Linked DNA regions of Bacillus pumilus. The protein of the gene in region 1 binds, or shares a complex with, the protein of each later gene. Links are inferred from orthologs where the notes say so. Each region holds a gene or a part of one and is shown in the gene's direction. Other genes may lie near its edges.

The links.
Region 2: the proteins of sirA (region 1) and dnaA are in contact, whole or in part, in a crystal structure (PDB 4TPS), measured with the Bacillus subtilis proteins. The link is inferred for Bacillus pumilus from one-to-one orthologs.

Annotation. Positions count from the first base shown.
Region 1 is NZ_CP047089.1:2,700,744-2,718,305, reverse strand. What follows is about bases 4,767-7,479. They hold sirA (sporulation inhibitor of replication protein SirA), read left to right. Parts: upstream 4,767-5,756; coding sequence 5,757-6,203; downstream 6,204-7,479. Other genes in these bases: GPS65_RS13290 (cytochrome c biogenesis CcdA family protein), read left to right, coding at 7,152-7,479; GPS65_RS13295 (aspartyl-phosphate phosphatase Spo0E family protein), read right to left, coding at 6,770-6,943; GPS65_RS13300 (YneF family protein), read left to right, coding at 6,288-6,506; tkt (transketolase), read left to right, coding at 4,767-5,559. Also shown: GPS65_RS13340 (DL-endopeptidase inhibitor IseA), read right to left, coding at 1-537; GPS65_RS13335 (hypothetical protein), read left to right, coding at 832-1,266; transcriptional repressor LexA, read right to left, coding at 1,312-1,932; cell division suppressor protein YneA, read left to right, coding at 2,092-2,403; GPS65_RS13320 (YneB family resolvase-like protein), read left to right, coding at 2,421-3,068; GPS65_RS13315 (DUF896 domain-containing protein), read left to right, coding at 3,138-3,368; more of tkt, read left to right, coding at 3,556-4,766; more of GPS65_RS13290, read left to right, coding at 7,480-7,859; GPS65_RS13285 (CcdC family protein), read left to right, coding at 7,954-8,436; GPS65_RS13280 (DUF2621 domain-containing protein), read right to left, coding at 8,457-8,885; GPS65_RS13275 (Hsp20/alpha crystallin family protein), read right to left, coding at 9,069-9,545; GPS65_RS13270 (small acid-soluble spore protein P), read right to left, coding at 9,648-9,794; small acid-soluble spore protein SspO, read right to left, coding at 9,811-9,957; aconitate hydratase AcnA, read left to right, coding at 10,178-12,907; GPS65_RS13255 (TlpA family protein disulfide reductase), read left to right, coding at 12,982-13,485; GPS65_RS13250 (FbpB family small basic protein), read left to right, coding at 13,557-13,682; and 8 more genes. UniProt on the Bacillus subtilis protein: Inhibits DNA replication initiation during sporulation, preventing overinitiation and thus enforcing diploidy; probably the main regulator of sporulation replication initiation under Spo0A control.
Region 2 is NZ_CP047089.1:3,586,760-3,600,228, reverse strand. What follows is about bases 257-3,162. They hold dnaA (chromosomal replication initiator protein DnaA), read left to right. Parts: upstream 257-992; coding sequence 993-2,333; downstream 2,334-3,162. Other genes in these bases: dnaN (DNA polymerase III subunit beta), read left to right, coding at 2,530-3,162; rpmH (50S ribosomal protein L34), read right to left, coding at 257-372. Outside these bases: rnpA (ribonuclease P protein component), read right to left, coding at 1-159; more of rpmH, read right to left, coding at 238-256; more of dnaN, read left to right, coding at 3,163-3,666; S4 domain-containing protein YaaA, read left to right, coding at 3,817-4,032; DNA replication/repair protein RecF, read left to right, coding at 4,049-5,161; extracellular matrix regulator RemB, read left to right, coding at 5,179-5,424; gyrB (DNA topoisomerase (ATP-hydrolyzing) subunit B), read left to right, coding at 5,482-7,398; gyrA (DNA gyrase subunit A), read left to right, coding at 7,631-10,159; GPS65_RS18080 (hypothetical protein), read left to right, coding at 10,924-11,397; biotin synthase BioB, read right to left, coding at 11,439-12,434; GPS65_RS18070 (hypothetical protein), read right to left, coding at 12,683-13,033; GPS65_RS18065 (helix-turn-helix domain-containing protein), read right to left, coding at 13,231-13,469. UniProt on the Bacillus subtilis protein: Plays an essential role in the initiation and regulation of chromosomal replication. ATP-DnaA binds to the origin of replication (oriC) to initiate formation of the DNA replication initiation complex once per cell cycle.

The DNA of each region.
Region 1 (17,562 bases):
AACAGCGTCAATTTTTGTGACTTTCCAATCTTTTTGTCCTTTTTCGAACGTAACTGTTCTTTTTACTTTGCGCCCGTCAAGTGTTGGGACAGTGAATTCATATGTGCGGACTGTTTGTTTGTTAGAGACAAGTTTAGGTGTTGCTTTATCCCAATTAAGCATATTGTCTCCGTCGCCAACTGGAACAGCCATTTTACCTTTATGAACAATGAACTGGTAGTCTTTTAAACCTTGATTGATGGCTTCTTTTGTGAAAACTTGAGATAGGTAGCTGTTTAGTTTTTTCTTTGTATCAAATGTTTTAGAAAGATAGTTGTAAGTCATGTCTTTATAGCTAAATGATTTTAATTTGTAATCAGAATGTTCCTTAATTTTGTAGCCTGACATCGCACTCCAAAAGTGTTCTCGTGCATCAAGGGCAATATGTAACGCTTCTTTATTTGTCAAAGTGGCTGGTTTTTTAGAAGCGGCCAATGTTGTAGATTGTAATGAGATCATAAGCATAATAGCAGTTAATAAAACGAATAATTTTTTCAAGGCAATTGCCTCCTTTTCTCAATGAAAACTTCTTATGTTACAAATGTTACAATAATTACAGTGATATTACAAGTGTTAAATTAAAATGTTTTTTATTTCTTTTCTTTCTATATATATAACGTTTGAGGGTGGCAAAAAGTTTTCATTTTTTTATTTTTTCTTTATATCTAGTATTTAACCGTTCTAAAGAAGAACAAAACGTTTTTTGGAAAAGTTTCTTTTTGGACGTTTAACACGCTTTTTCATTTATGTCATATACTATCGTGATGAATGACTAAGAAAGTGGTGTTGAATATGTATTATCCGTATGAAGGTATGTGGAATGGGTACTCATATGATAGGCAGATGCAAGGTTTTCCGTCGTTTCCTTCACAAGTTGGAGGATTTCCAGGATTCCCATTCGGGGGAGGAGGCACCGGGCACGGATCTAGTGGCTCAGCCCCGCCAGCTCCACCACAGCATATTATTTCGCAATATCAGCAAGCATTATCACAGCCTCAAAGCATGCAGTCACTAATTTCAGGGCAAACAGGTGGAGGGCAGCAATCGGTTCAATTCGCTGCGGGATGTAATAGAAGATGGACGATTGTCTTAATGAGAAACGGTCAAGTATTTTTAATGTATGTCTTATCTTCACAGCCTTTCGGGAGAACAACGGGCTTTATTTGGCCGAACTTTACATTTGGTTCCTTCCCAAGCTCGAGTATTCTTGCCTATTCTTGTTCATAAAAAAAAGCCGGTTCTCATCATTAGCTGATGAAATACCGGCTTTTTTTAGTGAATATTTCTAAATACGCCAATCACTTTACCTAGTATACTTACATTCTGTAAAATAATCGGTTCCATAGATGGGTTTTCTGGCTGTAATCTAAAGTGTGTATCTTCTTTATAAAAACGTTTCACTGTCGCTTCATCTTCCTCTGTCATGGCGACGACAATATCTCCATTGTTAGCAGTGCTTTGCTGACGCACAATGACATAGTCCTTGTCCAAAATGCCTGCATCAATCATACTTTCTCCCATAATTTCAAGCATAAACACTTGTTCATCCGGTGCTGCAAAAGTTTCAGGAAGAGGGAAGTATTCTTCTACATTCTCAACAGCCGTAATAGGCAAGCCTGCTGTTACTTTTCCGATGACTGGTACGTTCATTACAGCACTCTTTGGAATATTCAATTCCTCTTCATCTAGTACTTCGATCGCTCTAGGTTTTGTCGGGTCTCTTCTTATTAAGCCCTTCGTTTCTAGTCTAGCTAAATGTCCATGAACCGTTGAACTGGATGCTAGACCGACAGCTTCTCCAATTTCACGAACGGATGGGGGATAGCCCTTACTTTTTACTTCTTCTTTGATGAATGTCAGGATATCGAGTTGTCTTTTTGATAGCTTCGTCATCTTTTGCACCTCAAAACGTCAATTTTAAAGAAATTATAGCATGTTTTTCCTAACAGTACAAACATAGGTTCGAAAAAAACGTTTGACAGAAACGTTTGTTCGTATTTATAATAAGTGACAGAAAGAACGAACACACATTCTATTAGGAGAGATGACATTATGAGGTTAAAAGAATCTATTATTTTTATTGGGGTATTCTCATTCATCGTTGGCATATTTCTCTCACTTATTGCAGTCACAAGCCATAATGATCCAAATCAATATGTTAAAATAGAAGTTCAATCAGGTGATACGCTTTGGGGGTTAGCTGATCAAGTAAACGACAGCAAATCTATTGATAAAAATGCGTTTATTGACTGGGTCACTCAGCACAATGATCTTGCTTCAACAGAAATCCAGCCTGGTGACATCCTTGTCATACCAGTCAAAAAAGAGCATCCAGTCGTATATCAACTTGCAACAGTACAGTAGAAAGGTCGATTGAAGACATGAATGCAATCATCTATGCGAGAGTAAGCACTGTCAAAGAAGAGCAGGAAACCTCGCTGAAGAGACAAGAAGAAGAATTGCTGGCTTTAGCTGCTATGCACAAGATGAATGTGGTTAAAGTTATTAAAGAAAAAGCAAGCGGGTATGATCTAGATCGCGATGGTGTGTTTGATATGCTAGCTACACTAAGAGAAAAGTCAATTGATGCTGTTCTTATCCAGGATGAAACACGTCTCGGAAGAGGACAAGCAAAAATTGCGCTTCTTCATTGTCTTTTTAAAGAAAATGTGAAAGTGTACAGTACGTTTCATAGAGGGGAGCTTGAGCTTTCAGAAGCTGATGAAATGGTGATTGAGATCGTCGGAGTCGTTGAAGAATATCAACGAAAAATTCATAACCTGAAAATCAAGCGGGGAATGAGAAGAGCCGTAGAAGGCGGGTATCAGCCCGAACTGAATTTAAAACAGCAGGATCATGCGCCTGGCCGTGAGCGTATTGAAGTGCCGATTTCAGAAATTGTTCGATTAAGAAAGAACAACATGACCTTCGCCGAAATCGCAGCAACTCTTCAGGCACTAGGTTTTGACATTTCAAAAGCAACGGTTCATAGAAGGTATCAAGAATATGAAAAAGGTTTGATCACCTAAAGCTTGATTTGTTGTCAAAGTGATCGATATTTAGTAGTATGTAGAGAAAATGTTTTAAAGGAGTTAGTCATGATTTCTAAAAATCAGCTTGCAAGAATCAATGAGCTTTCAAAAAAGTCAAAAGAGACCGGATTGTCAGACGCTGAAAAAACAGAACAAAAGCAATTAAGAGAAGAGTATTTAAAAGCTTTTCGTTCTTCTATGAAAAATACACTTAAAACCGTGAAAATCGTTGACCCTGAAGGAAACGATGTCACACCAGAAAAATTAAAAAGAGAAAGAGATCAAAACCTTCATTAAGCGTATGATTTCTTGAATTTTGAAAAGATGGGAAAAACATTCTCATCTTTTTTCATTTTTGCATAACTTTTTAGGTGATCGATAAACTAAATGTGATAAAATCACTCTTTTTCAGCGTGAAATAGTTGTGAAAAAAGGACAGTAGATTTATGATAATGGTGTACACAAGATACGGAAGGGGATTTATATGGAAACGATTGAATTGAAATCTATTGCAACAATACGTACTCTCTCCATAGACGCAATTGAAAAAGCGAATTCCGGTCACCCTGGAATGCCGATGGGTGCTGCACCAATGGCATACGCTTTATGGACGAATCACTTAAACGTAAGTCCGCAAAACCCAAATTGGTTTAACAGAGACCGTTTTGTATTATCTGCGGGACATGGTTCTATGCTTCTATATAGCATGCTTCATTTAAGCGGATACAACCTGAGCATCGATGATCTAAAACAATTCCGCCAATGGGGTAGCAAAACACCTGGACATCCTGAATTTGGACATACAGAAGGCGTAGATGCCACAACAGGTCCTTTAGGACAGGGGATTGCCATGGCAGTTGGTATGGCACTTGCAGAAAGACATCTTGCGGAAACGTATAACAAAGACAACTTTAATGTTGTAGATCACTATACATACAGCATTTGCGGAGATGGAGACTTAATGGAGGGGATTTCCTCTGAAGCTGCTTCCCTTGCTGGTCATTTAGGCTTAGGACGTTTAATTGTTCTTTATGATTCAAATGATATTTCTTTAGATGGCGACCTAGATCGTTCATTCTCTGAAAATGTGAAGAATCGTTTTGAAGCGATGAACTGGGAAGTTCTTTACGTAAAAGACGGCAACAACATTGAAGAAGTGACAGCTGCTATTGAAAAGGCAAAACAAAGCACAGACAGACCTACACTGATCGAAGTGAAAACAACCATCGGTTTCGGATCGCCAAACCGTGCAGGAACGTCTGGTGTGCATGGTGCACCACTTGGCAGCGACGAAGCAAAGCTGACGAAGGAAGCATACTCTTGGACGTTTGAAGAAGATTTCCATGTACCTTCTGAAGTGTACGATCATTTCAAAGAAGCTGTAAAAGACGCTGGTCAGAAAAAAGAAGCAGCTTGGAATGAACAATTTGCGCAATATGAAAAAGAATACCCTGAGCTAGCAGCTCAATTGAAGCTTGCGATTGAAGGAAAGCTTCCTGAGAATTGGGATCAAGAGGTTCCTGTTTATGAAGCAGGCTCAAGTCTTGCCTCCCGCGCTTCTTCAGGCGAAGTCTTAAATGGCATTGCGAAGCAAGTACCTTTCTTCATTGGTGGTTCTGCTGACCTTGCAGGTTCAAACAAAACAACGATCAAAAACACAGACGATTTTGGGAAAGATCATTATGCCGGCAAGAACATTTGGTTCGGTGTCAGAGAATTTGCAATGGGTGCCGCATTAAACGGTATGGCACTTCACGGCGGCCTTCGTGTATTCGGCGGAACGTTCTTTGTTTTCTCAGATTACTTAAGACCAGCGATTCGTCTTGCTGCCTTAATGGGACTTCCAGTTACTTATGTCTTTACTCATGACAGTATCGCTGTTGGTGAAGATGGCCCGACGCATGAGCCGGTTGAACAGCTTGCTTCATTACGTGCGATGCCAAACCTTTCTGTCATTCGCCCTGCGGATGGGAACGAGACAGCTGCAGCGTGGAAACTTGCTGTATCTTCAACGGATAAACCGACAGCACTAGTTCTGACTCGTCAAAACCTTCCAACGATTGATCAAGCACCTGAGAAGGCATATGAAGGAGTAGAAAAGGGTGGATACGTTGTCGTGGAAGCAGCTGATGCACAGCCAGAAGCACTTCTACTCGCTTCTGGATCTGAGGTTGGTTTAGCGATTGAAGCGCAAAAGGCACTTGAAAAAGAGGGTATCCGCGCATCTGTTGTCAGTCTTCCTGCATGGGATCGATTCGATCAGCAGTCTGACGAATACAAAGAGTCAGTCCTTCCGACAGCAGTGCGGGCTCGTGTTGCGATTGAAATGGGAGCTTCACTTGGCTGGGAGCGTTACACTGGTCTCGATGGTGACGTAATTGCCATTGATAAATTTGGTGCATCTGCACCTGGTGAAACCATTATTGAGAAATACGGCTTTACGGTCAGCAATGTCGTCAGCCGTGTGAAAGCGAAGCTGAACAAATAATCAGTCTCCAAGCATCATGCTTTTTTTCAACTGTTTGCAGAGCATTTTCATCCGCTCTGCAAACTTTTTTCTTTTTTCTTGTTTTTTTGACAAAACTAGTTTCTTCTTGCTTCATATATAGACAATTCTTTCTTTCACATTTTTGTATAATACAAGCAATATACGAGATTGACGAAATGTGAAAGGAAGGGATAGACATGGAACGCCATTATTATATTTATTGGATTGAGGATGAATTTGCGCATCATTATTTTGGTAGAGAATCAATTTTGTTTCATTTGTTTGAGTCGTTACACTGGACGAATCGCACGGAAGATGAATTGGTGATGCTTGTGAAACAAGTGGATTACGTGACGAAACGAATCCCTGCTTTTCATATGCACCAGCGATTAATGAACAACTTAACGAATATTCACTATACACAAATTGGCTCGATATACAGCGCTTCCTTACCTGATGGAAAAGGAACGGCTGCATTTATCATAAAAGATCGCTATATCCAAATGTCTGCCACCGGCAGTTATGAAGCAGAAGCAGTGTTTTTTGAAGTGCTGAGAAAAATTAGTCCTTGCTTCCTTGCGATGGACTTCGGTTCAAAGAAGCACGGGTGGCTCAATCCGGTAAAAGTGAGGAATTTTGTTTAAAAAAATAAAATTGAACGCGAAATGTTGTATAATAGCCTTTTGTTTAGTACACTTTATACGAGACAACATGAAGGAGGAAGAATTATGGATTTATGGGTTGTCATCCTTGTAGGCGTTGTTGCACTGCTTGCAGGAGTTGCACTCGGATTCTTTATTGCTCGTAAGTATATGATGAGCTACTTGAAAAAGAATCCACCAATTAATGAACAAATGCTTCGAATGATGATGATGCAAATGGGCATGAAACCGTCCCAGAAGAAAATCAATCAAATGATGAAAGCCATGAACAACCAAGCGAAATAATACGTACGATATTATGATCATAGATGGAACATGGTTATAAAGAATGGACAAGCGTTGTCCCTTCTTTATTGAATTCACCTTCATCAGACGCTTTAAAACCACTGTACTTGCCTAAATGAAGCAGGGAAGGTGGTTTTTATTTTGGCTTCAACTTCCTTCTAAAAAAACAAAAACCCCTGTGATCAGAGGTTTTGTTTCGTTTATGTTCACACATATCAACTGATCTAAAAATCGTGCGGCATGACAAATTCCATGAGATATGATTAGTTGGCTGAGTTTGAGTGTAAGTGTCGTTGATATTGTAAGAGGAGATGATCTAGCTGCTGGCTATGTTCGATGGTCACTGTTGATGTCATCCCATTGTGCAAGACAACTTTCATCAGCTCTTCTCTTTTTTCTTCGATTTGAGTTAATAATGATGTTTTTACCAAAGTCATGTTCCTTTCATGCAAATCTTGATAAAAAGAATCGATTCTATTATATCCATTTTAAGGTTTATTTTCAAATTTAAAGGATTCGTTATCTTGATGTCAAATTAAATTATATAAGGTTTTAAGAGAATAGACCATCTTTATTGAGAGGATGTAAAAAAAATGAAATGATTTTGTCATCTCTTATTGTATATTGTAAGAAGGGGGTGTTCTTTTGACAGATTTGAATTTCTTTTTAGCCTTTGGAGCAGGGTTCCTTTCTTTTATCTCACCATGCTGTCTGCCGCTTTATCCAGCCTTTTTATCTTATATTACGGGTGTTAGTATGGATGAAGTGAAATCTGAGAAGGTGATGCTGAGAAGAAGAAGTCTACTTCATACTTTATTCTTTTTAGTTGGGTTCTCTATTATCTTTATTGCGATTGGCTTTGGGACATCGTTTGTTGGGAAGTTTTTTGATGATTACCATCAAGCCATTCGTCAGGTTGGAGCCATTCTTATTATTTTCTTTGGCTTTATGACGCTCGGGGTATTTCAGCCTTCATTCCTCATGGGAGAAAAGAGAATGCAGTTCAAAAACCGACCTGCGGGTTTTTTTGGGTCGATTCTCATCGGAATGGGCTTTGCCGCTGGATGGACACCTTGTACAGGACCAATTTTATCTGCCGTTATCGCGCTTGCTAGTAACAATCCAGAGTCGGCTGTGCCTTATATGATTGCATATGTCCTTGGCTTTGCCGTCCCGTTTTTTATTCTATCTTTCTTCATCACGAAAATGGCATGGATCAGAAAGCGTCAGCAGCTTATCATGAAAATTGGTGGGATCATTATGATTGTGGTAGGGTTATTGCTGTTCTTTGATCTTCTCACATGGATTATCATCATGTTCTCTTCCTTATTTGGCGGATTTACTGGCTTTTGAAATCGTTTTCTACAGTCGCGGCGAATGGTTTTTTTTCGTCAATTGGAGTATATTATACATAGGCTGACCTTAAAGAATAAAGGAATGATTTGATATGATGGTCTTAATCTCTTCTATAATTGCGGTATGTATGGCGGTAGCTGTTATGTTTATTCGCATTAAGTCATCTGCAAAACCGGCAACTGCGAAAAAAATTATATTACCTCCTATTTTCATGAGCACTGGTGCATTGATGTTTTTTGTTCCAATGTTTCAGGTAACTGGGGCTGAATTTCTCGAGGCAATCACAGTGGGGATGTTTTTCTCCATCTTTTTAATCAAAACATCAAAGTTTGAAATTAGAGGGAATGAGATTTACTTAAAGCGGTCAAAAGCATTTGTGTTTATTCTCATTGGACTTCTTGTTCTTCGTATCGGAATGAAGACGATCCTGAGTTCTTCTATTGATTATGGCTCTCTAAGCGGAATGTTTTGGATACTTGCCTTTGGCATGATTGTGCCTTGGCGCGTTGCCATGTATTTGTCGTTTAGAAAGATGTCTAAGCAATTAGATCCACAACAGGTTCAAATGAATTAAACCTCCTTTTTATAAGGAGGTTATTTTAATAATGCTTCATATGGCGTATGATCGATGTTTTTTTCTTGAAGGCGCTTCAATAAAAACTTATGATCACGCTTTGGTGTAGCGATAATATAGCCGCGAATGATTAAGTCTAAATTAATGCTGGCAGCTTGTTCTTTTAATGCCAACTCGCCAATTTTTCCTGCAATTTTTTCTTTGGCGACATCTCTAAACAGCTCTGGAACAGGTAAGACAAGTTCATTTAAAAGCTGTTTGTCTTCTTCCCGCCATAAATGGAGGCTCTTTTGAATATATTCATCCTGCCAATCAAGCTCTGATTTCCCATCTTCCTTCGGCAATCGTTTTAGAAATTTGCGAAACATAAAAAAGCCACCGATTGCGAGTAATCCGATCATCACCGTACCCCAAAATAAAATGAACCACAAAAACCAGCCGCTTAACATGTTCTCACTCCTTATACCCCTAGTATCTCTATCTTATTTTACATGAAGAGATGATAGAAGAAAATAACAAAAATGTATGTCTCTTATCTCTATGAACGCCTTTTTTCAGTCATAAGTGCCCATTTACTAGAAAGACCCAAACCATCTAGTAGAAAAAGAATACCTTATCATATAGCGATTCTACTATTTGGCCATGGTGGTTCGCAAAAGGTATTGACTTGACACGAACGGAAGAGAGCCCACCAAATGAAGGTGGGCTCTTAATGTTTGAAATGCGGGATTTGAAAAGAATGCACCGCTTGAATGGTCAGAACTTTTTTTAATTCTTATCGAAATGATTCGGTTTTCGTATTCTGTTTCAATCTCTTTGTCGTTCAAGCAAAAAGGGAGCATGACACTTTTTCCAATTGGCTGGTCGCCTTGATCATTTGGCTTTTGTACAGTGTAAGTGAGAGTGAGCTCATGTCCAGCGAAGGTCAGCTTTACATCAGTGATCGACAGAGTAGAGACATCAATCTCAACAATATAATCACGGCTTGTTTCATAAAGGTCAATTGGGAGGTGTTCATCATACCAGGCAAATGGATCGTCCATTAAAACATTGAGCCAATCGTCTATTTCAAGAAAATCAGAGGAATTCGATTGCTTTTCATTCTCCATAAACACTCCTCCATCACATCTCATAATAAATAATATGTTGAGAACTGAAATGTGTGAAAGACCTAAAACATCCCGCTTTGCAACGGGATGAGAGGAGAATGCTTACATATCGTGATGAGAATTGTGCTTTTGTCTTGTATGGTTACGGTTCTTCACTTTTTTACTGCCTGATAAGGGCTCAGGCTGTCCGCTTTGATGTTCTTTAGGCGAGTTTTGACGGATGTCTTTTCCTGTGTTTTTATTCGTCATGATACTGGCTCCTTTCTTATTGATTTTTTTTACGTTTTTTATTGTTTTGTCTTTGTTCTTCTGTTAAAACGAGCTGATCATCTTCAATATAGCCTGCACCATTTCCTTGGCTTTTGGCTGCGTTCATGCCGTTAATCACATGATTGGCTTTACGTTTTGTCATGTTCTATCACCTCAATTGTAGTATGAACCCGCTCTGCCTCGATTATGAAGAGTAATCATTTCCTAATGATAAGATAAACTTATTGAATTTAATAAAAGCATTGTTATTTACTTATGTATGAATTTGTTTTAAGATGAAATTGTGAGAAAATTGTGGTGAAATACGACGATTTTTCTGAGAATTGAAATTGATCTTGATCATCAAAAGGGGGATTTTGGATATGTCGAAACAGCAGCAAGTCGCTAAACAAGACGCTTTTCAATCTAGAAAAACGTTTTCGACAAATGGGAAAACGTATCACTATTATTCGTTAGAAGCACTAGAGAAACAAGGAATTGGAAATGTTTCTAAGCTGCCTTATTCCATTAAGGTACTTTTAGAATCAGTGCTTCGCCAAGTAGACGGTAGAGTGATCAAAAAGGAACACGTTGAAAACTTGGCAAAATGGGGAACTGCCGAGGTCAAAGAAATCGATGTTCCATTCAAACCTTCTCGTGTTATTTTACAAGACTTCACGGGTGTACCAGCCGTCGTTGACCTTGCTTCTTTAAGAAAAGCAATGGCAGATGTAGGTGGGGATCCGGATAAAATCAACCCTGAAATTCCAGTTGACCTTGTCATTGACCACTCAGTACAAGTTGATAAAGCTGGAACTGAAGATGCATTAAACATTAACATGGATTTAGAATTCGAACGTAACGCAGAGCGTTATAACTTCCTTAGCTGGGCAAAGAAAGCGTTTAATAATTATCAAGCTGTTCCGCCTGCAACAGGAATTGTTCACCAAGTAAACTTAGAGTACCTTGCAAGTGTTGTTCATGCGATTGAAGAAGATGGCGAGATCATCACTTATCCAGATACATTGGTTGGTACTGACTCTCATACAACCATGATCAATGGGATCGGCGTACTTGGATGGGGCGTTGGTGGTATTGAAGCGGAAGCTGGTATGCTAGGTCAGCCTTCATACTTCCCAGTACCAGAAGTCATTGGTGCTAAATTAGTTGGAGAGCTTCCAAACGGAACGACTGCAACTGACCTTGCACTAAAAGTGACACAAGTTCTTCGTGAAAAAGGCGTAGTGAACAAATTTGTTGAATTCTTCGGACCAGGCGTTGCACAGCTGCCGTTAGCGGATCGTGCAACGATTGCGAACATGGCGCCTGAATACGGGGCTACTTGCGGATTCTTCCCAGTAGATGAGGAAGCTCTTGCTTACCTTCGCCTGACTGGACGCGATGAAGAGCAAATTAATATCGTTGAAGAATATTCTCGCGCAAATGGCTTATTCTATACGCCAGATGCAGAAGAGCCAATTTTTACGGATGTTGTGGAAATTGATCTTTCTCAAATTGAATCAAACTTATCTGGTCCAAAGCGTCCACAAGATTTGATTCCACTTTCTAAAATGAAAGAGACTTTCCATGAGCACATTGAAAGCCCAGCTGGTAACCAAGGGTTTGGCTTAGAAAAATCAGAGCTGGATAAACAAATTGAATTTGATCTAGCAAATGGTGAAAAAGCTGTGATGAAGACAGGTGCAATTGCGATTGCAGCGATTACGAGCTGTACGAATACATCGAACCCATACGTCTTAATCGGAGCAGGTCTTGTTGCGAAGAAAGCAAGTGAGCTTGGTATGAAGGTGCCAAACTACGTGAAAACGTCACTAGCACCAGGTTCTAAGGTTGTGACAGGGTACCTCGTGAACTCAGGACTTCTTCCATACTTAAGAGACCTCGGGTTTAATATCGTTGGGTATGGCTGTACAACATGTATCGGAAACTCAGGACCGCTTGCACAAGAAATTGAGGATGCTGTCTCTGAAAATGATCTGCTGATCACTTCTGTTTTATCAGGTAACCGTAACTTTGAAGGACGTATCCATCCGCTTGTGAAAGGAAACTACCTTGCATCTCCACCATTAGTTGTGGCGTATGCACTTGCTGGTACGGTCAATATCGATTTAACAAAAGATCCTATCGGTGTGGACAAAAATGGTGAGAACGTTTATTTCAATGACATTTGGCCATCAATGGACGAAATCAACAGTGTCGTGAAAAGCACAGTTACACCTGAACTCTTCCGTTCAGAGTATGAAACTGTTTTTGACAACAATGAGCGCTGGAATGAAATTAAAACGACGGATGATGCATTGTACAAATGGGATGAAAATTCCACATACATTGATAACCCGCCATTCTTTGAAAACCTATCAGTTGAACCTGGTAAGGTTGAACCGCTTAAAGGCTTGCGCGTCGTTGCCAAGTTCGGTGACTCTGTGACGACTGACCATATTTCTCCAGCTGGAGCAATTGGTAAAGACACACCTGCGGGTAAATACTTGCAAGAAAGAGGCGTATCGCCTAGAGACTTTAACTCATACGGATCTCGCCGTGGTAACCACCATGTCATGATGAGAGGTACTTTTGCAAACATCCGTATTAAGAACCAAATCGCACCAGGAACAGAAGGCGGATATACAACTTATTGGCCAACTGGTGAAGTAACATCCATTTATGATGCATGCATGCGTTATAAAGAAGATGGTACCGGTCTTGCGATCTTAGCAGGTAAAGACTACGGAATGGGTTCTTCACGTGACTGGGCTGCAAAAGGAACAAACCTTCTTGGAATTAAATTTGTTCTAGCTGAAAGCTTTGAGCGTATCCACAGAAGTAACCTTGTCTTCATGGGTGTACTTCCTTTACAGTTTAAAGACGGAGAAAGTGCAGAAACTTATGGTCTAACAGGAACAGAAACATTTGAAGTTCATGTTGATGAAACTGTTCGTCCACGTGATCTTGTCACTGTCAAAGCAATTGATACAGATGGCAATGAGAAAACATTTGAAGTGGTTGTTCGTTTTGATAGTGAAGTCGAAATTGACTACTATCGTCATGGCGGTATCCTTCAAATGGTACTTCGTGAAAAATTGGCAAGCAACTAATACTCATACAGCAAAGAAGAGAAGGCGCCTAGACAGCTTTCTCTTCTTTTTTTAAAAATAGTGGAGGATCCATCATGTGGAAAAAAGGAATAGCAAGCGCTGTTTTACTTTTGTTGATTGGTTTACTTGTGTGGAATTTACTTGAACCAAAAGAGCCCGCAATCGGTCTTGAAAATGGGGATCAAGCCCCTGATTTTGAACTGAAAACCCTAGACGGTCAAACGGCCTCGTTATCTGATTATCAAGGGAAAAAGGTGCTCGTCAATTTTTGGGCGACATGGTGTAAGCCATGCAGGACAGAAATGCCGGATCTAGACGCAATTAGAAGCGAATATGATCAAGTCGAAGTACTTGCAGTGAATTTGACGACCACTGAAAAAAGTGTAGATCATGTTGCAGCATTTGCAGATGAATTAAAGCTGAGTTTTCCTATTTTATTGGATCAAAAAGGCATTCAAGCACGATATCAAGTGCTTTCTTACCCCACGACATACATATTAGATGAAAAAGGACGTATCATGTCTGTGAAGCATCAAATGCTGACAAAAAAAGAAATTGAGCAAGAGCTGGATCTATAATGATTCAGCTTTTTTGCTTATTTTCTAAATGTTTTGGCGAAAATGAAATACAAACAATGGAGGTGAGTACAATGAGAAGAAGAAAACGACGTACATTTGAAGAGCTTGTACTTGAAAATAAAAAAGAATTATTAAGCAATGAGGAATTTTTAAACCAGCTTGAAGAAAAGTTGGAAGAGCGTTTTAGACAGAAATAAGTTATGAATTCTCCTTTTTCGTTCATCCTAAAGAGGAGGGAGGGATGAATGATGGGTAGAGAGCATGATAAACAAGCGCAGTTTACACCAGACCATTTAGGGACAAAATCTGTCGCATACAAACGCAATAAAGGTAAAAAGATGCATAATAAATCAAATGAACAGCCTGATGTGATCCAGACGAAGGGCGAATAAGGAGGGTATTAAGATGAATGAAAAGTCATATCAATCCAATCCAGATGATCGTTCTGATAATGTTGAAAAGCTGCAAGATATGATCGAAAACACCCTTGACAATATCGATGAATCTGAAGCAGCGATGGCCCTTTCGACAGATCAAGAAAAACAGATGATCAAGCAAAAAAATGAAAATCGAAAAATGAGCATTGATGCTATGCGTTCGGAGATTAAGGACGAAGAAGCAGCAAGAAAAAATGGCTATACTGAATAAACCAGGGATTCCTGGTTTATTTTATTGCCTCCTTTTAGAAGAACCATTTCGATTGTGGTAAAATGGCAGAGACCTTAGGTTTTGATAGGAGAGCGATGAAAACGTGTATGTATCTAAAAAAGAAATAGAAGTCCGTTATGCGGAAACAGACCAAATGGGCATTGTGTATCATGCCAATTATTTAATCTGGATGGAAGTCGGCAGAACAGCCCTGATTAAAGAATTAGGATTTTCCTATGCACAGCTAGAAGCAGAAGGCGCTCTTGCACCCGTTATAGATTTGCAGGTGAAATATAAAAAACCACTCCTGTACGGTGAAACAGCAACAGTTCATACTTGGATTGAAGAATACAATGGACTCAAAACGGTATATGGTTACGAAATTCAAAAGCCTGATGGACAAACAGCGATTACAGGGACAACCTCGCATATTTGTGTAGATAAAGATACCTTTAGACCGATTCAATTTAGAAAAGCATTTCCTGCCTGGCACAAAGTATATGAACAGTCGAAGAAGCAGGTTTAATTCATGGCGTTTGGTATTAAAAGAAGCGATTTAAATGCGTGGAAAGCAGCTGTTCAGCAAGGAGAACTAGCGTTTTTAACCCATTATTGGCTTGATGACCGTTTCCCGCATGCCAATACTGTCACTAAAGCAGCCTGTCAGGATATGAAGCAGTTAATTGAATGGGGAGAAAAACATGGACTCAAAAAAGAATGGATTCACGACCGCGCAGGGTTTCCTCACTTTGACTTAATCGGTGAAACGCAAAAAAGAATCCTGCAAAAGGAGCGGTCTTTAGGAAACATTCAGGAATATGGGCTATATATTGAAGGATAAAACAAAAAAGATACCCGAGGGATGAGGTATCTTTTTTGTTTATTCATAATGAAATTCTGGTTCTTTTACAGACTCGTTATAATCAATATGCAGATCATGGTTGTCAAAATACCACATATCACTTTCTTCCACGAAGAAAGTAATACCTTCTATTTCAGCGGTTGCGCCTGCATTTTGAGGTTCATCTTTTGCGACGCCGAGAGAAAAGCCTTTTTGTACATTACTGCACCCGCCATATCTCACAAAAAAGCGAACTTGATCACCTTTTTCTAAATCTAATTCATCCTTGTACCAATTGAGTGCATCTTCTTTAATCGTTAATTTCAATGTGATCGCCCCTTTTTTGAAGTCATGCTGTTTTTTTAAAATGCAGGATGCAAAAAACAGCTTTTCTTTACTTTTACCACAGAATGAAACTTATGAAACGGCTAGAGCCATTTGATTTTCGGTTCAGTTTTGTTGAGGATTCGTTTGAGGTTGGCGATGTGTCTGTAGATCACAAAACCAGCAAGAACGGCAACAACAATGATTAAAAATACGTCTTTGGTGAATATGCTGTAAATGAATGTATAGATGCCGGTCAGCATAGATGATAATGAAACATATTTACTAATGTATAAAAATAAGAAAAAAGCAGCGATCATCGTGATAAATAAGAATGGGGCATAAAATAATAACACGCCGCCAGATGTAGCGACTGCTTTTCCCCCTTTAAATTTTGCAAAGATAGGAAAGCTGTGACCGATAACAGCAGCAACCCCCGCTAATAAGGGATGAATGTCCAGTTGCATGAAAAACGGTAAAGCAGAAGCGAGAGTCCCTTTTAAAATATCAGCAGAAATAACAATAGACCCTGCTTTTACGCCAAGCGTACGAAATGCATTCGTCGCACCTAGGTTGCCGCTACCATGTTCACGGATATCAATACCCTTTGCAGCTTTCCCGACAATGAGACCGGATGGAATACTGCCGAGAAGATAAGCCAAAATAAACATCAAAGCAATTAACATCTGCATAACTCCTTTATATTCTCCCTCTTGTCTTACATTTTAACATGATCTTATGAAAAACATGGGGATCTTTTTTTGAAAAAATCAAATGCAGATGGATTCAGCTTTGTTTTTAAGCAGAAGTTCGCTAAAATAGAAGAAAAGGGGTGTTTGGATGAATCATCCTTCGAAACAAGAAATTGGTCGTATTTTAAAGAGCAGTAAACGAATTGCTGTTGTTGGATTATCAGATCAGCCGCACCGAACGTCATATATGGTATCTAAAGCGATGCAGGATGCCGGTTATGAGATCATTCCGGTGAATCCAACGATCGATGAAGCACTTGGTGTGAAAGCAGTCGCTTCACTAAAAGAGATCAAAGAGCCTGTTGATATCGTGAATGTTTTCAGACGTTCAGAGTTTTTGCCCGAAGTGGCAGAAGAATTTCTTGAAATCGACGCACCTGTTTTTTGGGCGCAGCAAGGCATCTATCACGAAGAAGCGAAAAGGCTAATTGAGGAAAATGGCAAGGTTGCCATCATGGATTTATGTATCAAGGTAGCTCATGCAATGACAAAAACTCATTAAATCGTCAAAAATCCTTGGTTTTCAAGGATTTTTGCTTTTTTGTTGCAGAAATATATTTGCGATTCTAGAAGAAAGCGATAAAATAAGGCGACAGGGACATATCGGTGATCTTGCATATCAACAAAAAGAGCGATAAGATAAAGATAGAACATTTGTTCTGTTTTGTAAAAATCATCATATGATTGCATTTGGCTTATCAAACAGTCTTGTTTATAATGGACTTCTAGTTCTCATAGCCGTGCAAAGGAGCATGTTTTGTTGAAACACATGCATGGTGATGATGCAGCTTATTAAAGTGGACAGTAATGAGCAGCATGATCATCATTAAAATCTAGAGAGATCATTTGATGATTTGCCGGTTATGTTTGTTAGTGAAAGGGGATTAAGCATTTGGTTAAAAAGCAGCAAGTAGATTATAACGATGATTCTATTCAGGTGCTAGAGGGACTTGAAGCGGTCCGTAAACGTCCGGGAATGTATATTGGGTCAACGGATTCACGCGGCCTTCATCACCTTGTCTATGAGATTGTAGACAACTCTGTCGATGAAGTACTCGCTGGCCATGGAGATCATATCGTTGTCAAAATACATAAAGATAACAGCATTTCCGTCCAGGATAAAGGACGTGGAATGCCTACTGGTATGCATAAGCTTGGAAAACCGACACCCGAGATCATTTTAACGGTCCTTCACGCAGGCGGAAAATTTGGTCAAGGCGGATATAAAACAAGTGGTGGGCTTCACGGAGTTGGGGCGTCTGTTGTAAACGCGCTGTCAGAGTGGCTTACTGTCACAATTGAACGTGATGGCTATATCTATCATCAGCGGTTTGAAAACGGCGGAAAACCTGTGACGTCACTTGAAAAAGTCGGAAAAACAAAAAAAACCGGAACACTGATTCATTTTAAACCAGATCGCTCCATGTTCAGTGTCACCACTTATAATTTCGATACGTTATCAGAACGTTTAAGAGAATCTGCCTTTTTATTAAAAGGATTAAAAATAGAGCT
Region 2 (13,469 bases), 890 kb from region 1 along the record:
ATTACCAATCTTCTTACTCACAGACAATCCTAAACGCAGTTCATCTTGATTTGGTTGATCCAGCTGGTAAATAACGAATTGACGATTCGCCATTGATTGACCTTTTTTAAACACTTTTTGAAACTCTTCATTTTTTTTTAGCCTGTTTCGCTTCTTCATGTTTTCTTCCACTCCGATAAAAACTGACAGTTCATTTACGATTTTATGTAAAAAAGACCACTGACATTATTCAGTGGCCTAAGCTGATAATTTTTTTCTACCTTTGCTGCGGCGTCGCTTTAAAACTAGACGTCCGTTCTTAGAACTCATACGGCTGCGGAAGCCATGAACTTTACTACGCTTACGGTTATTTGGTTGAAACGTTCTTTTCATGTATGACACCTCCCTGAGGAATAGCTGTTTAAGACAGTCTAACTCATTATATTTGTGTAACCCATCGATTGTCAATATCAATGATAAAACTCTTATTATCAACCTTATAAGCATAACATAATTTATCAAACGAAGAAACCTTCTTTTTTAGTTTCTAACATTTTCTTCTCTTTTTCCTCCTAAAAGGTCTCCAAAACAAGGGTGTGGATATGTTTTTGGCATATTTAGACTATCCACATTCATTATCGACATTTTTTTCACACAAATAACTGATGTGGATAATTATTTTTCAACAGGATGTAAAGTGTGTGGATAAGTTTGTGACACCCATTGCGCCATCTTGTTTATTTTGATATTATATTTGTGTTTTAACTCTTAATTACTTATCTGACCTATTTATGTTATCCACAAATTGTGGACAACCTGTGGAAAGATATTACACAGATTGTTGAATTGTTTATCCACAGACTGTGTGATTTGTCGAAAAGACGTTTTTCTACTATATTATTTGTTTTCAACAATGTATGTGCACGAATGGTGATGACCATTTGCTCTTTTTCGTGTTCTATAACAGTTTGATACTGGTCATTTTAAAAAGAAAAGGAGGGGGGAGAAGCCTTATGGAAAATATTTTGGATCTGTGGAATAAAGCACTTCAAAAAATAGAGACAAAGTTGAGCAAACCTAGTTTTGAGACATGGATGAAATCGACAAAAGCCCATTCTCTTCAAGGTGATACGCTCACAATTACAGCACCTAATGAATTTGCTAGAGACTGGTTGGAATCAAGATATCTTCACTTAATTGCTGATACCATCTACGAACTGACAGGTGAAGAGCTCAGCATTAAATTTATTATTCCTCAAAATCAGGATGAAGTGGAAGCTATGCCAAAGTCTCCAATTAAAAAGATGTCTAAAGAAGATCCCGTCGATATTCCACAAAATATGCTGAATCCAAAATATACATTTGATACTTTTGTTATTGGTTCAGGCAACCGATTTGCGCATGCCGCTTCACTTGCAGTTGCGGAAGCACCAGCAAAAGCATATAATCCGCTCTTTATTTATGGGGGCGTTGGTTTAGGAAAGACTCACTTGATGCATGCGATTGGTCATTATGTCATCGACCATAATCCATCAGCCAAAGTGGTCTATCTATCATCTGAAAAATTTACAAATGAATTTATCAACTCAATCCGAGACAACAAAGCTGTCGATTTCCGTAATCGCTATCGGAATGTCGATGTGCTTTTGATAGATGATATTCAATTTTTAGCAGGAAAAGAACAAACACAAGAAGAGTTTTTCCATACATTCAACACACTTCACGAAGAAAGTAAGCAAATCGTCATTTCTAGTGACCGGCCGCCGAAAGAAATTCCGACACTTGAAGACAGATTACGCTCTCGATTCGAATGGGGCCTAATCACGGACATTACCCCGCCAGATTTAGAAACGCGTATTGCGATTTTACGAAAAAAGGCAAAAGCAGAGGGATTAGATATTCCGAATGAAGTGATGCTCTATATTGCCAATCAAATCGACAGCAACATTCGTGAACTGGAGGGTGCTTTGATTCGTGTCGTTGCTTACTCTTCTTTAATTAATAAAGACATTAATGCGGATCTAGCAGCTGAGGCGCTAAAGGACATCATTCCTTCGTCGAAGCCAAGGGTCATTACAATTAAAGATATTCAAAGAATTGTAGGGCAGCAATTTAATATCCGTTTAGAGGATTTCAAAGCGAAGAAACGTACGAAGTCAGTTGCTTATCCAAGACAAATTGCCATGTATCTCTCTAGAGAAATGACCGATTCCTCTCTGCCTAAAATAGGAGAAGAATTTGGAGGTCGTGATCATACGACTGTCATTCACGCTCATGAGAAGATTTCGAAATTAATGGTTGAGGATGAACAGCTTCAGCAGCATGTCAAAGAAATAAAAGAACAATTAAAATAACCTAGCTGATATAATAAGTACGGGAAAATGTGAATAACTAGAGCATAGTCATACACAGTCTGTCCACATGTGGATAGGCTGTCTTTCCTTTCTTTTTACCGACTTATCCACATATTCACAAGCCCTACTATTACTTCTACGATTTTTATTAATAAAATATATATACATGTCATTAAGAAAATTTAGGAGGACCACTATGAAATTCACGATTCAAAAAGATCGTCTTGTCGAAAGTGTCCAAGATGTATTAAAGGCCGTATCCTCTAGAACAACGATACCTATTTTGACAGGGATAAAAATTGTAGCATCTGATGAGGGGGTTTCTCTCACAGGAAGTGACTCTGATATCTCAATTGAATCCTTTATTCCTCAAAGAGATGGAGATTTAGAAGTAATTACGATTGATCGTCCAGGAAGTATTGTGCTTCAGGCTCGCTTCTTTAGTGAAATTGTGAAGAAACTGCCAATGGCTACTGTCGAAATTGAAGTAGAACAAAATCACCTCACCATCATTCGTTCTGGTTCAGCAGAATTTAACTTAAACGGCTTAGATGCTGAAGAGTATCCGCATCTTCCGCAAATTGAAGAGCATCATGCATTTCAAATTCCAACAGATCTGCTTAAAAACTTAATTCGTCAAACTGTTTTTGCAGTGTCCACCTCAGAAACACGACCTATCTTGACAGGTGTAAACTGGAAGGTGGAAAAAGGTGAATTAATATGCACAGCGACCGATAGCCACCGTCTTGCTTTAAGAAAAGCGAAGTTGGATATTGACGAGGAAAGCTCATACAATGTCGTCATTCCAGGGAAGAGTTTAACAGAGCTAAGTAGAATCCTTGATGATGGGCAAGATCTTGTGAGCATCGTGATTACAGAAACTCAAGTTCTCTTTAAAGCACAAAACGTGTTGTTCTTCTCAAGATTGCTGGATGGGAATTATCCAGATACAGCTCGCCTGATCCCGCAGGAAAGTAAAACGGATGTTGTGGTCAACACAAAGGAATTCCTTCAAGCCATTGATCGTGCATCACTTTTGGCAAGAGAAGGACGCAATAATGTCGTAAAGCTGTCAGCTGATCCTGAACAAAGCCTTGAGATTTCTTCTAATTCACCTGAAATCGGTAAAGTAGTCGAAACAGTTCAAGCAGATGACATTAAAGGGGAGGACCTTAAAATCTCCTTTAGTCCAAAATATATGCTAGATGCGTTAAAAGTATTAGAGGGAACAGAGATTCATGTAAGTTTTACTGGTGCTATGAGACCGTTCCTGTTGCGCACGCCAAATGATGATTCAATCTTGCAGTTGATTCTTCCAGTCAGAACATATTAATTCAATCTAAAATAGCTGCTGTGTGAGTGCATAGCAGCTTTTCTTCTCGTTTACCATGCTTTCTTTCATCCCAGTTCGCTTTCCCCCTTTCCTTCTTGTCTTGTTTTTTAGTACAATTAGATATTAGTGATATTGAAAGAGGTCGATATAATGCCTAATCCTATAACCATTGAGAAAGAAATGATTACATTAGGGCAATTTTTGAAATTAGCCGAAGTCATCCAATCTGGCGGAATGGCGAAATGGTTTTTGAGTGAACATGAGGTGTTCATTAATCAAGAGCCAGATAATAGACGGGGACGCAAACTATACCCAGGAGATGTTGTCGAGATAGAAGGTTATGGCACATTTCAAGTTGTGAATTAGAAACGGGTGACAATACATGTACATTCAAAGTCTGGCGTTAACTTCATACCGAAACTATGAACACACCGAGCTTCAATTCGACAACAAGGTGAATGTCATGATCGGTGAGAATGCCCAAGGTAAAACGAACTTGATGGAAGCGATCTATGTATTGTCGATGGCAAAGTCGCATCGTACGTCAAATGATAAAGAACTTATCCGATGGGACCAAGACTATGCTAAAATAGAAGGTAGAGTCATCAAAAAAAATGGTCCACTCCCAATGCAGCTCGTGATTTCAAAAAAAGGGAAAAAGGGCAAGGTCAATCACATTGAACAACAGAAGCTCAGTCATTATGTTGGTGCGCTAAACACCATCATGTTTGCACCAGAGGACTTAAGTCTTGTAAAGGGCAGCCCGCAAATCCGCAGAAGATTCCTCGATATGGAGATTGGACAAGTTTCTGCTGTCTACTTGCATGATTTATCGCTCTATCAAAAAATTCTCTCTCAGCGGAATCATTACTTGAAACAATTGCAGACTAGAAAGCAAACGGATCAAGCGATGCTGGAGGTTTTAACAGAGCAATTGATTGATGCGGCAGCGAAGGTTGTCAAAAGACGACTGACTTTTACGAAACAGCTCGAAAAATGGGCGCAGCCGTTGCATTTTGGCATTTCTAGAGAGCTAGAAACACTCACGCTCCAATACCACACGGCGATAGAGGTATCAGAAGCGTCAGACTTGTCGAAAATAAAGAATAGCTATGAAGAATCGTTTCAGAAACTAAGAGACAGAGAAATAGACCGAGGAGTGACGCTGTGGGGACCTCACAGAGATGACATTCTTTTCTTTGTGAATGGTCGGGATGTTCAGACATATGGCTCTCAAGGGCAACAAAGAACAACAGCTCTTTCACTAAAGCTGGCAGAAATCGACTTGATACACGAAGAAATCGGAGAATATCCCATTCTTCTACTCGATGATGTTTTATCTGAACTTGATGATTACAGACAGTCTCATTTGCTCCATACCATTCAGGGACGTGTACAGACCTTCGTCACCACAACAAGTGTTGAAGGCATCGATCACGCCACCTTGAAAGAAGCGGAAATTTTCAGAGTAGCCAGTGGAAAAGTAATTGACTGATAAATGAGGTGTGGGTCTTGTATATTCATTTAGGTGATGATTGTGTTGTTTCTACACGAGAGATTGTCGCAATTGTTGATTACAAAATGAGGTCGTCTTCTGTTGTAGAAGAGTTTCTTCAAAAACAAGAAGGACAAATCATTTCGTTATCACAAGGGACACCAAAATCCATCGTCGTCACAACTAAATCTGTTTATTACTCTCCTCTTTCCTCAAGCACGCTCAAAAAACGTGCTTCATTTGTGATTGAAATTGAAGTCTAAAAGCTCAATTCATATAAATATATCGTTTAAGAAAAGTGTAGGTGAATGTACGTGGCAATGGAACAGCAACATAATAGTTATGATGAAAATCAGATACAGGTGCTTGAAGGACTAGAAGCTGTTAGAAAACGTCCAGGAATGTACATTGGGTCAACCAGTGCAAAAGGACTTCACCATCTTGTATGGGAAATTGTCGACAACAGTATTGATGAGGCTTTAGCTGGATATTGCACAGATATTACCGTGCAAATCGAAAAGGATAATAGCATTACAGTGAAAGATAATGGTCGCGGAATTCCTGTTGGGATTCATGAGAAAATGGGACGTCCTGCTGTAGAGGTTATTATGACTGTTCTTCACGCTGGCGGTAAATTTGACGGCAGTGGTTATAAAGTATCTGGCGGTCTGCATGGCGTAGGGGCATCTGTTGTTAATGCGTTATCTACGACCTTAGACGTGACCGTATATCGTGATGGGAAAATTCATTATCAACAATTCAAACGCGGTGTTCCAGTTGGAGATTTAGAGATCATTGGTGAAACAGATGTTACAGGGACAACCACTCATTTTGTGCCAGATCCAGAAATTTTTACTGAAACCATTGAATTTGATTACGACACACTTGCTAACCGTGTACGTGAATTAGCTTTCTTAACAAAAGGTGTAAACATCATTATTGAAGATTTACGCGAAGGTAAAGAACGACGAAATGAATACTGCTACGAAGGCGGTATTAAGAGCTATGTAGAACATTTAAATCGCTCAAAAGAAGTCGTTCATGAAGAACCTGTTTACATCGAAGGTGAAAGAGACGGAATTACGGTTGAAGTGGCATTACAATATAACGATTCCTATACAAGCAACATCTATTCCTTCGCCAACAATATCAACACGTATGAAGGCGGAACACACGAAGCAGGCTTTAAAACAGGTCTGACGCGTGTGATCAATGATTATGCTCGTAAAAATGGCGTATTCAAAGATGGAGACTCGAATTTGAGCGGTGAAGATGTGCGAGAAGGCTTAACAGCCATTATCTCTATCAAACATCCAGATCCTCAATTCGAAGGGCAAACGAAGACAAAGCTTGGGAACTCAGAAGCAAGAACCATTACCGACTCCCTTTTCTCTGAAGCACTTGAGAAATTCCTCTTAGAGAACCCTGATGCGGCAAAGAAAATTGTGGAGAAAGGCGTGATGGCAGCTCGTGCAAGAATGGCTGCCAAAAAGGCACGTGAGCTGACAAGACGTAAAAGCGCACTGGAAGTCTCCAGCTTACCGGGGAAACTAGCGGACTGTTCTTCTAAAGACCCATCCATCTCTGAACTCTATATCGTAGAGGGAGATTCAGCGGGCGGATCTGCTAAGCAAGGTCGTGATCGTCACTTCCAAGCCATTTTGCCGTTAAGAGGGAAGATCCTAAACGTTGAAAAAGCGCGACTAGATAAAATTCTATCGAACAACGAGGTTCGTTCAATGATTACAGCATTAGGAACTGGAATCGGAGAAGACTTCAATTTAGAGAAGGCTCGCTATCACAAAGTTGTGATTATGACAGATGCCGATGTGGATGGAGCGCACATTCGAACGCTGCTTCTAACATTCTTCTATCGCTACATGCGTGAAATCATTGAAAACGGTTATGTGTATATTGCACAGCCACCTTTATATAAAGTGCAACAAGGAAAACGTGTTGAGTACGTGTATAACGATAAACAGCTAGACGAGCTGTTGAAATCACTTTCTCAAACACCAAAACCTGGACTTCAGCGTTATAAAGGTCTTGGAGAAATGAATGCAGCTCAGCTTTGGGAAACAACAATGGATCCTGATGCGAGAACACTTCTTCAAGTGACACTTGAGGATGCAATCGATGCTGATGAGACATTTGAAATGCTCATGGGAGATAAAGTAGAGCCGAGAAGAAACTTTATCGAAGAAAATGCGCAATACGTGAAAAACCTCGATATTTAGATAGCTCCCTACTGAGAACAACCTTATTTCTTGTTTGGAATAAGGTTGTTTTTCAAGAAATAGGAGCGTGTAACCAATGTCCTGTTTTTCCGTGTTTTCGTTGATTTTCTAGTAAATAAATGTGTATAAAGACGAGATTATTGATATAATGGAGAATAGTCTTGTGAAGATAAATACATATTTTACTCCCACATAATTTATTTCATGTGATACGTAAAGGGAGGTTCTTATAGTGAGTGAACAACATACACCAAATGTACGCGAAGTGAATATTAGTCAGGAAATGCGTACGTCTTTTTTAGATTATGCAATGAGTGTGATTGTGTCGCGTGCATTACCAGATGTGCGTGACGGATTAAAGCCCGTGCATCGAAGAATTTTGTATGCGATGAATGACCTAGGTATGACAAGTGATAAACCATTTAAGAAATCTGCACGTATCGTCGGGGAAGTTATCGGTAAGTATCACCCTCATGGTGACAGTGCTGTATACGAAGCGATGGTTCGTATGGCGCAAGACTTCAACTATCGTTATATGTTAGTAGATGGTCATGGAAACTTTGGTTCAGTCGATGGAGACGGAGCAGCGGCGATGCGTTATACCGAGGCACGTCTATCGAAGATTTCTATGGAAATCCTCCGTGATATCACTAAGGATACTATTGATTATCAGGATAACTATGACGGCAGTGAAAGAGAGCCAATGGTGATGCCTGCAAGATTCCCTAACTTGTTGGTCAACGGAGCGACAGGAATTGCTGTAGGAATGGCGACCAATATTCCGCCGCACCAACTAGGTGAAGTGATTGATGGGGTATTGGCTATCAGTCAAAACCCGGAAATGACCACACAGGAGCTTATGGACATCATTCCAGGTCCAGATTTCCCAACAGCAGGTCAAATCATTGGCCGAAGTGGTATTCGGAAGGCGTATGAAACAGGGCGCGGCTCTATTACATTAAGAGCAAAATCGAATATTGAGGAAACATCTAGCGGTAAACAGCGCATTGTTATCAATGAGATTCCTTACCAAGTCAACAAAGCCCGTTTAATTGAAAAAATTGCTGATCTTGTACGTGATAAAAAGATTGATGGCATTACAGATTTGCGTGATGAATCAGACCGTAATGGTATGCGTATTGTCATTGAACTGCGTAGAGACGCAAACGTCCATGTTCTATTAAACAATCTTTATAAACAAACGACACTTCAAACGTCATTTGGTATCAACTTATTGGCACTTGTTGATGGGCAGCCAAAAGTCTTGTCCCTCAAACAATGTCTTGAGTATTATCTAGAGCATCAAAAAGTGATCATTCGCAGAAGAACAGCGTATGAGCTGCGTAAAGCAGAAGCAAGAGCACACATTTTAGAAGGTCTGAGAATTGCACTTGATCACTTAGATGAAGTCATTGCTTTAATTAGAGGCTCTCAAACTGCGGAAATTGCGAGAAATGGTTTGATGGAAAACTATAGCTTGTCTGAAAAACAGGCACAGGCTATTCTTGATATGCGACTTCAGCGTTTGACTGGTCTAGAACGAGAAAAGATAGAAGATGAATATAAAGGACTTGTTGATTTGATTGCTGAATTAAAAGCCATTTTAGCAGACAATGAGAAAGTACTTGAAATCATTAGAGAAGAATTAACAGAAATTAAAGAACGCTTCAATGATACGCGCCGTACTGAAATTGTGACAGCGGGTATCGAAACAATTGAAGACGAAGATTTGATTCCTGTTGAAAACATCGTGATTACGCTCACGCATAATGGTTATATCAAGCGTCTCCCAGCTTCTACATACCGCAGTCAAAAAAGAGGCGGTAAAGGTGTCCAAGGAATGGGAACCAACGAAGATGATTTCGTTGAACAGTTGATTTCAACATCGACCCACGATACGATTCTTTTCTTCTCTAATAAAGGGAAGGTTTATCGTGCGAAAGGGTACGAAATTCCTGAATTCGGACGGACGGCGAAAGGGATTCCGATCATTAATCTTCTTGAAGTAGAAAAGGGAGAATGGATTAACGCCATTATTCCAGTAAGCGAATTTGATGAAAATTCTTATCTCTTCTTTACAACAAGACACGGTGTATCAAAACGGACGACATTGTCGCAGTTCGCTAACATTCGAAACAACGGTCTTATTGCACTTAGCCTTCGTGACGAAGATGAACTGATGGCTGTTCGTTTAACCAATGGAGAAAAACAAATCATCATTGGAACGAAAAAAGGAATGCTGATCCGATTTGACGAGACAGATGTTCGTGAAATGGGACGTACGGCAGCTGGAGTGAAAGGGATCACACTTTCCGAAGATGACATTGTCGTAGGCATGGAAATCCTTGAGCCAGATGCAAACGTCTTGATTGTAACTGAAAAAGGATACGGCAAACTAACCCCTGAAAAAGAATACCGTGTTCAAAGTCGTGGCGGTAAAGGTCTTAAAACGTGCAAAATCACTGACAATAACGGTCCACTTGTCGCAGTGAAAGCAACGAATGCTGAAGCCGAAGAAGACTTGATGATTATTACAGGAAGCGGTGTAATCATTCGTATGGCCGTTTCTGACATTTCAACAACAGGTCGAGTTACTCAAGGTGTTCGCCTAATCCGTCTCGGTGATGAGGAACATGTCGCAACAGTGGCATTAGTTGAACAATCACCAGAAGACGATGAAGATAATGAAGAGAACGTAGAAAACATAGAAAACATAGAAAACATAGAAAACATAGAGTCAGATCAAGAGCAATCTGAGTAAAATAAAGCCGGTTTTTTCACCGGCTTTATTTTTTTTGAAAAAACTTCACTTTTTTTGAAATTAATAATGCTTTTTTCATAGATATATGTTAATCTTTCAAAGGAGCAAAAAGAGGCTCTATTTTTTATCTCATTCCCCAGTAAAAACTTCTTAGAAAAACAAAATGTTTTTTAAGAAAAATGTTGACTGTTGATAGAGATATATGATATATTTAAGTGGTCGCTTTAAGAGAGTGACACACAAGTTCTTTGAAAACTAAACAAGACAATACGTACCTGTTAATTCGAGTTTTTATAATAAATCCTATGATGTTTCATAGGTAGTCAGTCAAACGCTGACGAGGCAGGAAATGATCACATGCTAAGTTCGCTACATCGTGTAGCAACGCATGTGTGATATGCATCCTGCATACCTCGGAGAGTTTGATCCTGGCTCAGGACGAACGCTGGCGGCGTGCCTAATACATGCAAGTCGAGCCTTAAAAAACTAGCAAACTGGACATGGAAAGTACCATGTCCAGCGTAAAACACATGATGTTTTTCAAAAAAAATGTGAAAACCCCACTTTTACTTGAAGTAAAGGTAGGGTTTGTCTACGGTCTGACTACTCTTATTAAAGAGTAGTTTTTTGTTGTTTCAACTCTTTTAAACAGTAAAATTACCCTCTTAATTGGTAGAAAAAGAATTTTTTTCATAAAATAGTGTTTAAGAGACAGGAGAAGGGGTAGTACATAAACATACCAATTAAAGGAGGAGTTAGAAATAATGAGAAAAACAAGCAAATTTTTTGTTAGTTCTGTGATCGCTACGTCAATGGTTGCTGCCCCTCTATCTCTTACGACTTTTGGTCAAACGGCTGAAGCTGCAACGACAACAGGTGTCGATGGAAGTGTCTCGATTGATCCAGTAGCCATTGCCGATAAAATTGAACAAGCAGTAAAATCATCTCAAAATCGTGATGGATTTGTAAAAAATGCGGCTTACAGCGCTTTCTATGAAGCAGGTCAAAACTATAACGTCGTTGTCCAAAACTTAAGCCAAGATCATGACTTTAGTGGACTGAACAATGTGGTTTACTATGATAGTGTTGAATATGATGGTATTACGTTTGGTATTTGGGTATTTGAAGATGGGACGTTCGTCAATAATGGTGACGGCGGCTATATTAACTGGACATTTGTTGGCAGCTTTGACCGCGAGGAAGGAAGCGGCACTGTCGATTTCCATAAAAGATTCTAATTGTCTTGTCAAAAAGTCTGCCGATTCACCGGCAGACTTTTTTATAATGCACATTCTTCTATGTCAAAACCTAAATCTTCAATGATGTGATGATCCGTTTGAACCTGCTGACCTTTTGTTGTTAAATAATCACCTACGAAAATGGAATTTGCGGCATAAAGGGCAAGCGGCTGAAGCGTCCGTAAATTGAACTCTCTGCCTCCAGATACTCGAATTTCCTTGGTTGGATTAACAAACCTCATGAGTGCCAACACTTTCAATGCTTTGATTGGATGTGTTCGTTCTTGATGCTCAAGTGGTGTTCCTTCAATTGCATGAAGAAAGTTGACTGGAATGGAATCCGCATCAATGGCTCTGAGCGCAAAAGCCATTTCAACAATTTGCTGGTTGGTTTCACCCATTCCAATAATAACCCCTGAGCAGGGTGACATGCCAGACTGCTTGACCTTCTTAAGGGTCGACAAGCGGTCATGATATGTATGAGTTGTCGTAATGTGAGGATGATGATCTTGATGTGTATTGATATTGTGATTGTACCGATGAACCCCTGCTTCCTTCAGCCGCTTCGCTTTGTCTTCATTTAATAACCCAAGACATGCACACACCTTCAATGGCATGGTCTCCGTGATCTCTTTTACTGCTGCCGTCACCTCATCTAATTCTCTATGAGAAGGTGCTCTCCCGCTCGCAACAATACAATAAGTCCCCGCTTTTCTCTTCAGCGCCTCACGCGCGCCAGCCACAATCGTTTTTTGATCAAGCATTGTATATCGTTCAACCGGTGCGTTTGAAATGATCGACTGTGAACAATAACCGCAGTTTTCAGGACAATAACCACTTTTTGCGTTAAAAATCATATTTAATTTCACCTTATTTTGAAAAAAATGAAATCGTACTTGATAGGCTGCATGCATGATCGATAATAATTCTCTATCGTCCGCTTCAAGAATATCTAGCCCTTCTTGCAGCGTGATTCGTTCATTTTTCAGCGCTTTCTCTGTTATCGCTTCCCAAGACAAAGTGATTGGTTTCCCCATCATAAGCTCCTCTCATTATGTTAACTTATTTTTATTAAAAGTTAACATAAAGGGTGGTCGTTGGCAAGCATTGGATAAATGAAGTCTAACAATACACGTAGACATACAAAAAGGCGATGATCATGAAGTCTAACAATACACGTAGACATACAAAAAGGCGATGATCATGAAGTCTAACAATACACGTAGACATACAAAAAGGCGATGATCATGAAGTCATCGCCTTTTTATATGTAAAGTCATGTAGCTTATCGAACAGTAATATAGTTAATCACAAGCTCGCCTAGTGAATTATAGTAAGAAACTGTGACAGATCCGCGTTGTACGGCACGAATCCAAGTGAAGTTCGGAGCTGTTTGATCTAATTGAATGGCATATGTTGCGCCCGACACAGAAATTTGGCTTGCTGGAAGAGAGACGGCGATTGAGGAACCTACAGTAAGCGTGCGGTTCACTCTAATCACTTTATTCATAATAGGAGCTTTTGCTATGACTGGTTCTTTTGGCTGTGCAGCTGCATGAGCACCTTCAGTTTGGAAGAACGTAAGAGCACCTAAAGCAGCTAAAGACAATGTACAAGCTTTCATTAATTTTTTCATCGGTAACACTCCTTTTTTTAGTATATACATATATTAATAATAATAGTATTATATGTCAATTAAAATATGTGAAAAAAAGAGTATTTATGGTGAAAATTGTCACATATTATTCATGAGTCTTCTCTTTTTTAGGGGAAAAAGAGGCATAAAAAAAGCTGGGTGCATCCCAGCAATGTCAAGCTTTATGAAGAGAGATATCAATCGTCGTCTCGCTGTTTTGGCTGACGACCTTTTTGTTTCTCTTTTTCTTTAATGTAGTGAATAAAATCGATGGTTTGTCTTCGTGCTTCTTCGGAAAAATCGGAGGCAGCCTTAAACGCAATTTGCAAATCAGGATCGTCTGCAAGATCGACATCAGTTCCGCCTTTGTCCTTACCTGTGAGAAGATAGTCCGTTGAGACCCCGTATAACTCGGCGATTTTCACAATCATTTCAC